Regions from separate parts of the Veillonella sp. 6_1_27 genome, predicted to be linked through region 2. Evidence: riboswitches for the same ligand, from Rfam matches in the RefSeq annotation. Region 2 holds a riboswitch; the other holds the start of a gene.
The links. A riboswitch is a leader RNA that binds a small molecule or an ion and turns the genes downstream of it on or off. The one in region 2 is predicted to bind thiamine pyrophosphate.

Region 1: another riboswitch for thiamine pyrophosphate. It lies ahead of thiW (energy coupling factor transporter S component ThiW); the one in region 2 lies ahead of thiC (phosphomethylpyrimidine synthase ThiC).

The regions. Positions count from the first base shown of each region.
Region 1 covers NZ_GG770217.1:163,872-171,749, reverse strand. Annotated here, with positions in the region: gene HMPREF0874_RS07845 (DMT family transporter) at 1-173, shown strand, start outside; gene HMPREF0874_RS07840 (AEC family transporter) at 203-1,192, opposite strand; gene modA (molybdate ABC transporter substrate-binding protein) at 1,561-2,349, shown strand; gene modB (molybdate ABC transporter permease subunit) at 2,593-3,261, shown strand; gene HMPREF0874_RS07825 (ATP-binding cassette domain-containing protein) at 3,270-3,899, shown strand; gene cytX (putative hydroxymethylpyrimidine transporter CytX) at 4,022-5,218, opposite strand; TPP riboswitch at 5,271-5,376, opposite strand; TPP riboswitch at 5,458-5,552, shown strand; gene thiW (energy coupling factor transporter S component ThiW) at 5,616-6,095, shown strand; gene thiD (bifunctional hydroxymethylpyrimidine kinase/phosphomethylpyrimidine kinase) at 6,095-6,928, shown strand; gene thiM (hydroxyethylthiazole kinase) at 6,942-7,878, shown strand, end outside.
Region 2 covers NZ_GG770217.1:21,010-28,887, reverse strand. Annotated here, with positions in the region: gene HMPREF0874_RS07145 (type I restriction enzyme HsdR N-terminal domain-containing protein) at 25-1,224, shown strand; gene HMPREF0874_RS07140 (ATP-dependent Clp protease ATP-binding subunit) at 1,498-3,651, shown strand; TPP riboswitch at 3,729-3,836, shown strand; gene thiC (phosphomethylpyrimidine synthase ThiC) at 3,915-5,219, shown strand; gene thiS (sulfur carrier protein ThiS) at 5,243-5,440, shown strand; gene HMPREF0874_RS07125 (thiamine phosphate synthase) at 5,445-5,720, shown strand; gene HMPREF0874_RS07120 (LamB/YcsF family protein) at 5,900-6,667, shown strand; gene HMPREF0874_RS07115 (NRAMP family divalent metal transporter) at 6,796-7,878, shown strand, end outside.

The DNA of each region.
Region 1 (7,878 bases), 140 kb from region 2:
TTATTAGTGCAATGGGGCCGATAGTTACTTTAAGTTTAGATGTTGTTGTTCTTAATCATAATTTAACTTTGAATGAGATTATAGGTGCTATAATTGGTACTGCTTGTGTAACTTGTTTAACAAGTCTAAATGCTAAGGCAATAAAAAAATCACTCATAGTCATACGACTATGAGTGATTTTTTATAACTATAATTATCTATTTTAATATAATGGGAAAAGATAGTAAGCAATTGTTACAAATAATGGCATTGTTATAGCTGATAGAATAGTGGTGCCCATAACGATTTGGGTAGCGTATTCTGGGTTGTTTTTCATTTCAATAGCGATGAGTGACATATTAATAGCCGTTGGTACGCTATAGGTTATAATGATAGTTTGTGCCGCTATTGGATGCATAGGACCGTAGAACATTATAAATAGTATGGTAATACCGGCGGCTATGAGTGGGCTCACAATGAGTCGTAAGGTCGTTGCGAGCATGACATCCATCTTGAAGAAGTTTAGCGGTGTTCTATTAATCTGTACACCTAAGGCAATCATAGCGACGCCAACGAAGGCATTGGCAAATATATTGAGCGGTGCAAAGAAGAAGAGACCGTGTAAATCAAAAGGGAGTAGGTGGCAAAGTAGTGCCAGTGGAATGGCATATACCATAGGCATGTGAAAGACGACTTTTAGTGCATCCCGAGGGGTTAATCGTCCTGCTCCCGCTTGGTAGAAACCATAGGTATTACTGCTAATAGTTTGGATAATCATGATGGATACAACACTCACTAAACCTAGATTAGCATAGGGTGTAGCACCATCGATGACGTAAGGAATGTTAGTAAATACAAAGATAGCAAGAGCGACCCCCATGTTCCCAACATTATTGAACATGACGCAGTTTTTCAGGGTTGCAATCTTAGCCACATCATAACCTTGCATCTTTCCTATCACATCTGAAAGGATGGAGTTTAGTATGAGCACACAGAGTGCACAGAATACAATTTCCAAGGTACCTGAGTTAAGTTTGGCTTCGTACATCGCTCGAAATATAAAGGTAGGCAGTAGTATATAAAAGTTTAGTTTACTCAACGTATATAGATCGAGTTTAAATTTTCTATCTAATACAAATCCTACCCCTATAAGTACTAGGATAGGTACCATAGAGTTCATAAAGATATGTCCTACTAATTCGAATAGATTCATCATCTCACCTAGAGTTTCTCATTAATATAAAGGCATAGTTTAAATGTATCGTATAACTATATAGCAAAAATACAGTTATTTTATATAAGCTAAAAGTGAACAAGCGTTACGAAATGTGCTTATTTTTTATAATATTATCATACCATAGTATGTATTTTTTGGGATTTAAAAAATTATTGATTATGATTACTTATCATAATCATCAGAAATATCTATGCAATATGTGATTTTAGATATACGACTTTAGCCATCAATTTATAGTATAATATGAATATATTGTATATTTTAGTTTGTTAGTATACGAAGTGTCTCTAGGTATTACCATAGCTTTTACAGTGTGGCGTTTTAAGGGATACACAGGAGGAATTATGAAACGAATTTTATTAGTGTTAATGAGCGTTTTCATGCTTGCCTTTTTAGTGGGTTGTGGTAATGATACGAGTAAACAAGCTGAGTCGGCTAAACCAAGTACATCTGAAAAGATTACGGTACAAGCTGCAGCAAGTCTTAAAGGTGCTCTTACCGAATTGGCAGATGCATACAAAAAAAGCCATAACTTAGCAGATGATCAAATTGCTATTAACTTTGCTGGCTCTGGTACATTACGTCAACAAATCGAACAAGGTGCGCCAGCTAGTCTGTTTATTTCTGCTGACGAGAAAAATATGAAAATGTTACAAGAAAAGGATTTGGTAACTGAAGTAAAACCATTCGTGACTAACGAACTTGTTCTTGTTGTTCCAAAAGGCCAACCTAAAGTTGAATTGAATCAAATCGCCTCCGTAAAACGTATCGTGTTGGGGAATCCTGAAACAGTACCAGCTGGTAACTATGGTAAACAGGTATTAACAAAATTAGGCGTTTGGGAACAAGTAGAACCTAATGTAGTGTATGCGAAAGACGTTAAAGCTGTAACTGCTTCTATTAGTCAAGGTGCTGGTGATGTTGGTTTCATCTACAAAACTGATGCTATTGCAGCTGGCGATGCAGTTGAAATCTCTGCTGTAACACCGGCTGACTCCCATGATCCAGTTATCTATCCAATCGGTATTATCAAAAAATATGACAACGCATTGGCAAAAGACTTCTACCAATACGTAATGAGCCCAGAAGGCCAAAAAGTATTAGAGAAATACGGTTTCTCTACTTCTAAATAAGAGTAAAACGCTAGCTTTCAGGGCTAGCGTTTTCTTATGATACAATAGAGACATTATTGGTATTATTAATAACATTATTTCTAACGGTATGCTATTTTTAACTCATTTGTAGTGATGACTGTTACATAATCTAGTTTATGATCTAGTATATGATTATAGGCATATAATTTGCTTAAAAATATTTTGGAATTAATGGATATAGTACATATTGTAGAGTTGTTGTGTATAGAAAGGGAGCGTGACATGAGTCCATTATGGCTATCGCTATGGGTAGCAAGTATAGCTCTTATCATAGTGATTGTAAGTGGTTTAGCCGCATGTTATTGGATGAATCGCTGTAAATGGAGTGGCATGGCTATTATTGATGCACTTATTACCTTGCCGCTTGTATTGCCACCAGTTGTTGTTGGCTTTGCTCTTCTCATGGTGTTTACGCCAGGCTATGCCTTTGGCGCATGGCTTGAGGCGCATGGGATGAGCGTTGTGTTTGCCGCATCTGGGGCGGTGGTAGCATCTTCAGTTATTGCGTTTCCATTATTTTATCAGACGGTGCGTTCTGCATTACAATCTGTCGATCATAATATGGAGGACGTAGCGCGCACATTGGGTGCTTCAGAGTTACGTATCTTTTTTACTATTTCTGTACCACTCGCTTGGAAAGGCATTTTGACGGGCAGTATTTTAGCATTTTGTCGTGCTATGGGCGAATTTGGAGCTACAATTTTGATTGCCGGTAATATTCCACGGGTAACACGCACCATGCCACTTGCTATCTACTCTTATGTAGAGGCAGGGCAGTACATGGATGCCTTTGAATTAGTTATATATATATGTGTTCTTACATTGGCGTTGTTGAGCGGGATTCACCTCATCACAAAGGGCTCTTTATTCCGCCACATTGATAATAATTAGGAGGTCTGATGATTACATTTTCCTTTACTGTAGCTAGGCCTTCTGTAACTGTGAAAGCTGATGGTGTACTTTCTTCTGGTATTACCGTGTTAACAGGCCAATCTGGCAGTGGTAAAAGTACATTTATTAAGTGTATTGCAGGGCTTGTAAAACCGACTACAGGTAGCATTCAACATGATGAAACTATATGGGTTGATCGTGACAAAAAAATCTGGGTACCTGCTCAAGAACGTCAGGTTGGCTATATGCCACAAGGTAATATCGTATTTCCACATTTATCGGTGGAACATAATATTACCTATAGTAAACGAGGCACGCCAGAGATGTGTGATAGCTTATTAAAACGTTTAGGCCTTGAGAAATATCGTAAAACGAAAGCAGGTAGCTTATCTGGCGGTGAGCAGCAACGCGTTGCATTGGGGCGTGCTCTTTACTCTAAACCAACCATCTTGCTTCTTGATGAACCATTATCTGCACTAGATTGGAATTTACGTAAGCATGTTCGAGAGGATCTTGTTTCCATTATTCGCGAATGGGATGTGCCATGTGTATGGGTTACCCATGATGAAAGCGAAGTAGAAGCTGTAGGAGATAGACATTGGACCTGTGAAGACGGGCTCATTGTGATTTCTAAATAACCATGGTTTATTTTTAGGAGTTATACTTTAGGAATATAGATATTAACGTTTATTGTAATATGCTCAAGTTTTATTTAATATAAAAGAACCTCCTTCATAAGTAATGAAGGAGGTTCTTTCTATTATAGTTTACTTTCTATAGTTGAATTAGCTGTTTTGCTTATACAGCCTACGATAACGGTTACGATGAATGCCATAACAAAGGATGGAAGCGTAGCACCTATTGTACTTTCACTATGTAACATATAGTGATATAAGCCAACGGATACAGCCCAGATTAGACCTCGTAGGAGATAGGCGGACAAACTTTTGACTGGTTGGCGATTGACAAAATAGTCTGCCAACAAGATGGCAATCATTGGAGCAAAGACGGATCCGATGAGATATAGGAATTCTGTAATATCGTCCATCGGATATAGGATAGCTGCAATGCTGCCGACAATGGTTATGATAGCAGCTACACCTTTGCTAGATGCTCCATTATAGATGGTCGTACTAGATACACCAGCTGAGTAAGCGTCCATAAAGGTCGTAGTTACTGTTGAGAAGATGATGACGATGAGCCCTGTAAGACCAAGGCCTGCGTTCATCATAATAGTAATGATAGAGTCCCCACCGCCGAAGATCGCCGCGCTAAGACCTAAGGTGTACATGGCGACGCTCGTTACGGTGTAGATGGTAGCACTTGTTAGTGATGCGGAGAAAGGATTGTTACTTTCACGGGTATAATCACTGATGAGAGGTAGCCAAGATAAGGGCATAGCGATTGATAGCTCAAGGGCTGCTATAAAGCTCATATTGCCGTTAGTCATGAGGCTACTGTCACTAGGCCATTGAGAAATCATGTGAACTCCCATGTAGAGTGTGAGGCCTAGTAATAAAACAGATACGATGGCTTGAATATAGCCTGTATTGTGAAGACCGATGAAGAGCCATAAAATGACGAGCGCCCCAATAGCAATAGTCCAAATCATAGGAGATAGAGGCGCCAGTTCTTGTAAGGCAAGCATGGCATCGTAAATCATGATACTAGTCCAACCGATGAGTTGGATCATATTTAAAAAGGCAAAGCCCTTTGCCCCTAGTGGGCCAAAGCTAAAGGCTGTCGTGTTCATACTGCCTTGCCGCAAGCGGCCACCGATGAGGCCAGCTCCAAAGAGCAGAATACCGCCGATGATATGGCCTAAGATGATGGCATATAGTCCTTGGGTGAGGCCTAAGGGTGCCAGATAGGTACCGGTCATGATCTCTGCTATAGATAGGGCGGCACCAAACCATATCATGGCAAACTGTGATTGTGTAATGTGTGTATCTTTCATACGTCCTCCTTGCCAGGAAGTCATAGAAAAAGCCGAGCTCACAGGAACTCGGCTATTAATCCTCTATGTTCCCTACGTTGGCATTATCCAAATCAGGTTATGGGTTAAAGCATTAGCTTACTCTCAGCCCACTCTTGTGAGCACCCCATTATGGTTTCATTATACGAGGTGGTGCGGGAACCGTCAATTCTTTTGTTGCATAGATTGTATAATGATGTTATAACTAGAGTATAAATATATATTGCCACTAGGGGTGCTTTTGCTGAGATTGACCATTCAAAACCCTAGACCTGATCCAGATAATACTGGCGTAGGGAAGTGGAGTGAAACATAATACTAAATTATTACGAGACCATTCCATTTGAGGTGGTCTCATTTTTATTTAGTTGGAGGTATTATGAAAAAACTGATTATTGCTAGTATATGTGTAGCCTTAGGTGTCGTCTTATCAACTACGTCGATTCCCATTGGCCCGGCCCGAATTTTTCCATTTCAACATATGATAAATGTGATCTTAGCCGTTATAGTTGGGGCGAGATTCTCTGTAGGCGCAGCCTTTAGTACCTCTTGTTTACGTAATGTACTAGCGCTAGGTTCTCCCTTAGCCTTTCCAGGCAGTATGATTGGCGCTTGGTTATCTGCGTATCTATATAAGAAGTACAATGCCATATGGGCGGCGGCTCTAGGAGAAATCATCGGTACAGGGATTATTGGTGCTCTTGTGAGCTATCCGATTGCTCATTTCCTATTAGGCAAACCATTGGCCTTGTTGACCTTGATTACATCCTTCTCCATGAGTTCTATTGGAGGCGCCTGTATTGGTTTCGTGGTATTACAAATCTTATCTCGACGTAATCTGCTACACAAGGAGGCATAATGAAATTACATACTGCATTGACAATTGCCGGTACTGACCCTAGTGGTGGCGCTGGCATTATGGCCGATCTAAAATCATTCCAAAGCCGCCATGTATATGGTATGGCAGTGGTTACCTCCGTAGTAGCCCAAAATACAACAGGGGTTCACCACGTAGAACACTTATCGCTAGAAAGCATAGAAAAACAGTTACACGATGTATATTCAGATATTCTTCCTCAAGCCGTTAAGACAGGCATGATTGCTTTACCAGAGATGATGGATCTCATCTATCCGTATGTGAGTAAGAACATCCCTTATGTGATGGATCCAGTTATGATTGCCACTAGCGGTGATCGACTTGTATCGGATGAGGCCGTCGATTTCTTAAAATCTAAACTCATTCCGGTCGCCACAGTCATTACACCTAATCGTAGCGAGGCAGAGGTGTTAGCAGACATGTCTATCTCTTGTGAAAGTGACATCACAATAGCAGCTAAGCGTATTTTACATGAATTAGGACCTCGAGTGGTTATTATAAAAGGCGGCCATATTGGAGATGATGCTACGGATTATGCTTTCACCAAAGATGGAGATGTGCGTACGTGGACGAGTCCTAAATATGATACTGTTCATACTCACGGTACGGGCTGTACCTTCTCAGCAGTTATTACGGCAGAGCTCGCTAAAGGACGTGATGTAATGGATGCTATTGGTATTGCAAAGGACTATATCGCTCTAGCTATTAAACATAACCCTGCACTTGGTCATGGCTGTGGACCTGTTAATCATATGGCTTATGGTTTATTGGTAAATGGCCCTCAAACGATGGATGAACTTTTGAAAAATGACTAGAGGAGATAGTTATATGATCTACAACAATCCAAATATAAATGGTTCAAATTGGCCCGAACTGAATATATTAGAGACTCTACGCAAAAAAAATCCTCTTGTTATTTGTATTACCAATGATGTGGTGCGGACCTTTACGGCTAATGGTTTACTAGCCATCGGTGCATCACCCGTAATGAGTGAGTGTAGCGAAGATTTAAAAGATCTTATCGTTCATGCTGCGGCTCTACTCATTAATATTGGGACAGTTACACCAGATAAGGTTACCTATTACAAAGAGGCTATTAAATTAGCGAAGGCTCATGAGGTACCTATTGTGCTAGACCCTGTGGGCTGTCACGCCGGAGCTTATCGATTATCTGTTGTTTTAGACTTGATTAAAACCGGTGCTATTTCGTTGCTACGAGGGAACCAAAGTGAAATTAAAGCCATCTATGATGCTCTTAATACAAATCATAAGATTGACAGTTCTCTCTCTGGTAAGGGCGTAGATGGGGCACAAGTTGAGGATAGCGCAATTATAACGTATCGTCTTGCACGCCAAATTAATTGTCCTGTTGTCGCAACGGGCGAAGAGGACTACGTTTCTGATGGAACTCGTGTATTTGCAGTTCCTCATGGTCATCCAATCATGACAGCGGTAACAGGGACCGGCTGTCTATTAGGGGCTGTCTTAGCTGCATTCTTTAGTTCCTATTATCCATTCATGCATAACATGTCTATCGGTGAGTTTCTTGCGTATGCACTGGCTTACTATGGACTTGCTGGTGAAAGTGCGGTTAAGGTGAGCGGTGTAAAACCTGGCAGCTTTAGTGTGGCATTTATGGATGCCTTATATGAATTCGATGATGCGATGCTTTTATCTGGAAATAGAATACGGCCCGTAGTTGTACCCGATCAATTAAAGGTATATTTTATTAGTGGTACACAGGATGTAGGATTTAATGAAAGAC
Region 2 (7,878 bases):
CGGGTGTTGTAAGGAGTAAATTAAATGGAGAATGTAGAATGTATTTTTAATTCAATAAAATTACATGAACATCAACAAGATGAGAAGTGTTATTTTGATCCTATTCGTTACTTTTTGGTTCAGAAAACTCCGGAGGAAGAAGTTCGACAAAAAACAATTATATTTTTACAAAAGAAACTTGGTATACCGATTGAACGAATTCGTGTAGAAGAACCTATGTGCCATGTGAAGAACGGTTTACGAGGTAGAGCAGATATCGTCGTTTATCGTGATGATAACCAAGAAGAAGTTTTATTGGTAATAGAGTGTAAAGCTTCTCATATTGATGTTGAATGTAATATGGTATTAGATCAAGCGATAAGATATAGGGATGTATTAGATGCTGAATATATCATGCTTATTAATGGTATCAATGCTGTGGTTTATCAATTTAAGAATGGTAGATATAAAGAAGTCAATAAAATTCCGACTTATCAAGAGCTTTTAAAATCTAAAGTGAAGTTTATTAAGGCAAACAAAGATAAACCATATACGTTTGAGGATATCAAATCAAAAAGGTTGCAAAATAAATTTTTGAATATGGGATATATCGGGGAGGATAGTCCTGAAGAAAATTATGAGTTTTACCTTAATTTTTTAAATTTACTATTATTAAAGAAGATTTCATCTCCGAAGATTTTAGAAAAAATAGGTGTAATGGAAGATTGCTTTAGAGGCTTCACTTTTTTTGGAAACAGAGGAGGAGGGTCTTATCAAAATTGGACACGTTTATTTATCGCCCAGGATTATGAAGGGAAAGATCAGGTTTTGGGGATTAGTATATGTGCTACCGCACATACTGAAAATGATCCCCATTGGGGCAATAGCATCGGTAGAACTCAATTGAATATATCTATAACAAATAAAGAGACTAGACATCATTCATTACAGTTGAATTTGGATAAATTTTGTCAGTTTGATAGCGATACTAATATGATTGAAATTACACACAATGGTGCTATAACAAGAGGGCGAGATGGAGCGTTACCTAAAAAAGAATTACTTGCTTATGTTCAAAAAAGAGCTCCTGAATTAGTAAAAAATGATAGAATACATTTAGGTTGCCTAGATAGGTCTCGTTTGTTAGAGTGGCGAAATCCTAATGTACAATCCTTTATAAGAAATTTGTTACGTTATGCTGTACTTCGTGATGGATTTAGATCAGAATATAAAAAATCAAAGTAATATTATTAATAAAAGACCATTCATCGAATGGTCTTTTTGTTTTTACATAAAAAACTTAAAAGTTCAAAATTAATTACCCGCTATAAAGCTAATATTTATCTGTGTTTATTCCATATAAATCAAATTAGTCAAAATAAAAGTCAAAAAATTACACTTTGATATATTGACTTTTTGACTTTTGAGGGTTATTATAATGTCGTAGGGTAAATAAACCCAGTAAAAATAGTATTAGTCAAATAGTTAAACTCTATGATGTATGAGGGGGTAATATATATGAACAACAACTTTAATAACTTTGGTAATGAATTTTCTAGCATGAATGATTTGTTTAATCAATTGATGGGTAATATGGGTGGTTATTCCACGGAACGACGTAGTTATAAGATTAATGGTCGTGAAGTAACTCCAGAAGAGTTTGCGTTTTATCGTCAAACTGGTCGCTTACCATCTAATGAAGAAATGCAAGCTGCTCAAGCTGCGCAACAAGGTAAAATTAAACAAGATGGAATCCTTGCTCGTTTGGGGACAAACTTAACTCAACAAGCTCGTGATGGTAAACTTGATCCTGTCATTGGTCGTAACAAAGAAATCCAAGAAACAGCAGAAATCTTAGCACGTCGTACTAAAAATAATCCTGTACTTGTAGGTGATGCTGGTGTTGGTAAAACTGCAGTAGTAGAAGGCTTGGCACAAGCTATTGTAAATGGTGATGTTCCAGCAGCTATTAAAAATAAAGAGATCATTTCCATCGATATTTCCGGATTGGAAGCTGGTACTCAATACCGTGGTTCTTTCGAAGAAAATATTCAAAACCTTATTAAAGAGGTAAAAGCCGCTGGCAATATTATTTTGTTCTTCGACGAAATCCACCAAATTTTGGGTGCTGGTTCTACCGGTGATGGTCAAGGCTCCAAAGGCTTGGCAGATATCTTAAAACCTGCCTTGTCTCGTGGTGAAATGACTGTAATTGGTGCTACAACACAAGATGAATACCGTAATACAATCATGAAAAACGCGGCTCTCGCTCGTCGTTTTAATGAGGTAAAGGTAAACGCGCCATCTGCAGAGGATACTTTCAAAATCTTACAAGGCATTCGTCCATTGTACGAAGCGCATCATAATATTGAATTGCCAGATGCGGTGTTGAAAGCAGCTGTAGATTATTCCGTACAGTATATTCCACAACGTAGCTTGCCTGATAAAGCCATTGATTTAATCGATGTAACAGCAGCTCACTTGGCATCTCAACATCCTGTAACAGATATTAAAACATTGGAAGCAGATATTGCTGATGCTAAAGCAAAACAAGAGGAATATGCTCAAAAAGAAGACTATGAATCTGCGATTAATGAAAAAATGCGTATTCAAAAGTTACAAGCAGAGCTTGATAACCATACAGAAAATCAAAAGGTAGTGGCTAAGGTTAACGATGTAGCAGAAGCCGTTGAAAGAATGACAGGTATCCCTGTATCTCAAATGGGTGCATCCGATATCGAGCGCTTGAAAGACATGAAATCTCGTTTAGAAGCTCATGTAATTGGTCAAGATAAAGCAGTAGAAGCTGTATCTAAAGCAATTCGTCGTAACCGTGCAGGCTTTGACGAAGGCAACCGTCCAATCGGTAGCTTCTTATTCGTAGGTCCTACTGGCGTTGGTAAAACAGAATTAGCTAAACAATTAGCTCTAGATATGTTTGGTAACAAAGATGCAATCATTCGCTTGGATATGTCCGAATATAGTGATCGCACAGCCGTATCTAAATTAATCGGTGCTACAGCTGGTTATGTTGGTTATGAAGATAACTCTAACACATTGACTGAACGCGTACGTCGTAATCCTTATTCCATCGTATTATTCGATGAAATCGAAAAAGCAGACCCTCAAGTTATTACATTACTTTTACAAGTATTGGACGATGGTCGCTTAACAGATGGTCAAGGTAACACAGTAAACTTTAAAAATACCGTTATCATCGCTACATCCAATGCGGGTTTTGGTTATGGTAATGACAATGATGATGAAAATAAAGTAGATGTAATGGAACGCATCGCTCCATTCTTCCGTCCAGAGTTCTTGAATCGCTTCAACGCAGTTATCGAGTTCAATCAATTGAGCAAAGAAGATTTGAAAAAAATTGTAGATTTGATGCTTGATCAAGTGAATAAAACTTTAGCTAAAAAAGATATCACTCTTGATGTAACAGATGCAGCTAAAGAATTGTTGATGGAACAAGGGTATGACAAAACTATGGGCGCTCGTCCATTACGTCGTGTTATCGAATCTGAAATCCGCGATAATGTAACTGATTTCTACTTGGATCACATCGATGCTAAACACTTGCTTGCCGATGTTAAGGATGGTCATATTGTAATCTCTGAAAAAGCAGATTCCGATGATAGCAAAGACCAAGATAAGGCTGAGAAATAAATAATAGACGTAAAAGTGTCGGAATAATCATTTGACAAATCTGAATAAAGTAGTAATATTAATAGCATAATTATATAGTGAGTATGCAAGGGAGCCTATTATATAGGCTGAGAAAGGGCTGCGAGCACCTGACCTTTATACCTGATCGGGATCATGCCCGCGTAGGAAGCACGCTAATACTTAATATGGGTATCGATCATTTTGTTCGATACCCATTTTTGCATACCTAACTATATATGTCTTTTATATAGGAGGATGTAAAAATGTTTATGACACAATTGGAATCGGCTGTGGCTGGTGTAGTTACGAAGGAAATGAAAGTTGTCGCGGAAAAAGAACGTATGGATGAAGAGGTATTACGTTCCCTAGTGGCCTCAGGCAAGGTTGTTATTCCTTGTAACAAGCAACATACTAGCATTTCGCCAGAGGGGATTGGTAAGCGTCTTAGAACTAAAGTCAATGTTAATTTAGGTACATCAAAAGACGTTACTGATTATGATAGCGAAATTGAAAAGGTTAATCGAGCTATTCGACTTGGAGCAGAGTCAATCATGGATCTTTCAACTCATGGTGATACTCGTATTTTTAGACGTAAATTAATCGAGACATCACCAGTAATGATTGGTACGGTGCCTATTTATGATAGTGTCATTCATCATCAAAAAGATTTAGGTGAATTAACGGCTCAAGACTTCTTGGACACTATCCGATTACACGCTCAAGATGGTGTAGATTTTATTACTATCCACAGTGGTATTACGAGAAAAACAATAGATCAAATCAAGAATCATAAACGGTTGCTTAATATTGTTAGCCGCGGAGGTAGTTTGGTATTTGCGTGGATGAGCATGACAGGCCATGAAAATCCATTCTACGAATACTATGATGAAATCTTAAAGATTTGCAAAGAATATGATGTTACGTTGTCTTTAGGTGATGCTTGTCGTCCAGGTTGCTTGGCGGATGCCACTGATGTGTGCCAAATTGAAGAGCTTGTAAGGCTTGGTGAATTGGCAAAACGAGCGAAACAATATGGTGTACAAGCTATGATTGAAGGACCTGGGCATGTACCTTTACATCAAATACAAATGAATATGGAGATACAAGAGTCCTTGTGTGATGGAGCGCCATTCTATGTGTTGGGACCGCTCGTCACAGATATTGCTCCAGGCTATGACCATATTACGGCTGCTATTGGTGGCGCTGTAGCGGGTATGTATGGTGCATCCTTCTTATGCTACGTTACACCAGCGGAACATTTAGCCTTACCAAATGCAGATGATGTAAAAGACGGAATTATGGCTTTCAAAATAGCGGCGCATGCTGCAGATATTGCTCGTGGTATTCCTAATGCAAGAGATATAGATGACACTATGGCTAAGGCACGTCAAGTTCTCGATTGGAAGGCACAATATGCTTGTGCCCTTGATCCTGAACGGGCTCGTTCTATTCGTGAAAGTAGAGCACCGGAGGAAGACCATAGTGAAACCTGTTCGATGTGTGGCAAGTTTTGTGCTGTACGCAGTATGAATAAAGCTTTACAAGAAGAATATATTGATATTTTATAAGCTTTTTCATATGGGAGGTCATTATGGATTTGATTGTTAATGGAGAGCCAAAGTATGTTGTAGGTGAGCAACTTCATTTGATTCTTGATGAATTAGGCTATTCTGGTAAACACTTTGTAGTTGAGCTTAATGGAGAGATTCTTAGTAAGGAAGCATATACAACCACTAAATTAACGGCTGCTGACAGATTAGAAATCGTTAGCTTTGTAGGAGGTAATTGATATATTGGATACATTTACTATAGGTAATATTGGGGTAGGGCCTATTTTTTCTACACAAACAAAACCCAATGCTAATCCTGTAGGCATTTCTTATATATATTGGGCAAAGCAGTTTAGTAAGGCTCCCATTGTTGCTATTGGGGGCATTAAAACCACAAATGCTGATACCGTTTGGCAAGTGCATCCCGATTTTATTTGTGCCGTTTCTGAAATAACAGAATCGGATAATATACAAAATACTATTTATGAGCTCATGATGGGATATAGTAGGGTCAGATAAAAAAGAGTATACATACAAACCACAAGATTTTAATCTTGTGGTTTTTGTATTTATAAAATAATTTTGTAGATTTGATAAATATCCTTGCTAAGATATAGGTTTATTTAGTATAATCGTATCATTAAATTCGATATTCTATAGAATTTATAAAATAGATGAAGATGGAGAGGTAATAGTATATGTCTCATTATGTAGATTTAAATAGTGATTTAGGCGAAAGTTTTGGTAATTATACATTAGGTATGGATAGTGAAGTATTAAATCACGTAACAAGTGCTAATATTGCTTGTGGTTGGCACGCTGGAGATCCTCTTATTATGGATGCGACTGTCCGCATGTGTAAAGAAAAGGGCGTAGCCGTAGGGGCACATCCTGGTTATCCAGATTTGATGGGATTTGGCCGTCGTGCGATGGCAGTAAATCCTGCGGAGGCAAAAGCCTATATGATATACCAACTGGGCGCACTACAAGCTTTTTGTGATAGCCATGACCTTATTTTACAGCATATGAAGTTACACGGTGCCTTTTACAATACAGCTTGTGTTACGCCTGTAATAGCTGATGCAATTTTAGATGGTTTACAAGCAGTAAATCCCAATATTGCGGCTATGGTATTGAGCGGTAGCTATATTGCTCAAGAGGCACAGCGACGAGGTATTCCTGTTATACAGGAGGTGTTTGCCGATCGTGGCTACACAGAGGAGGGAACATTGGTTCCTCGTACAGAAGTAGGTGCTTTCATCAAAGACCCACAAGAGGCTTTAGACCGAGTTCTCATGATGGTTACAAAGGGGAAGGTTGTTACTAATACGGGGAAGACCATTGATATTGTGGCTGACTCCATATGTGTTCATGGAGATAATCCTGAAGCGATAGCTTTCACAAAGTATATTCGGGAAGGGCTATCAAAAGCTGGTATAACGGTGGCGAATTTTCAACACCGATAACACTATTAAGAACATTAAAATAAATGCTTAATTAATACTAACAGAAAATACGAATATAAGTATTAAAAGCAAGTATGAGCTTTAAGCAATAAGTATGACATAGATTAATTATTATTTTGGAGGTTCCTATGAAACCAATTACAGGTAAAGCGAGTTTCTCTGTCCTATTAGGGGCAGCTTTCTTAATGGCCACGTCATCTATTGGGCCTGGCTTTATGTTGCAAACAGCAGCGTTTACAAATGAGCTGAAAGCAGACTTTGCATTTGCTATCGTTATATCCGTTATTTTCTCTATTATTGCACAGCTTAATGTGTGGACAATTATTGGTGTATCCCAAATGCGCGGTCAAGATATTGCGAATAAGGTATTACCAGGCCTTGGGTATATAGTGGCATTTTTAATTTCCCTTGGTGGATTAGCCTTTAATATCGGTAATATTGGTGGTGCTTCTATGGGCCTCAATATTATATTTGGTATCGACACAACAACAGCAGCGGCTATTAGTGGTATTTTGGGCATCTTACTATTTACATCTAAGAAGATGGGTGGTGTTCTAGATAATACGGCTAAAGTACTCGGTACGGTTATGCTCGTCCTCATTGCTTATGTAGCATTTTCAACGAATCCCCCGGTAGGGACAGCAGTGACTCATGCGATAGTACCTACGAATTATCCGTGGCTTGCTACGATAACTCTTATTGGAGGGACCGTAGGTGGCTATATAACATTCTCTGGTGGTCATCGCCTTATTGATGCTGGTATTACAGGTCAAGAACATTTAAAGGATGTACGTCGTGCAGCGATTATGGGCATGTCTGTTGATGCGCTAGTTCGTATATTATTATTCTTAGCTGTTCTTGGTGTGGTATCTATGGGATTTGTACTAGATGCTAAGGATCCAGCTGGCTCTGCTTTTCTTTTAGGAGCTGGTGAAATCGGGCATAAATTATTCGGTATAGTGTTCTTCTGTGCCGCATTGACCTCTGTAGTAGGGGCTGCCTACACATCAGTATCCTTCTTAAAAACATTGTTTAAGGTGGTAGAACGAAATGAAAAATTGACTATTATGGCATTTATCTTTATTTCTACATGTATCCTGATTTTTATTGGTAAACCAGCATCTCTATTGATTTTAGCCGGTTCTGTAAATGGGTTAATATTACCTGTTACATTGGCAGTTATGCTTGTCGCAACTCATAAATCTGAAATC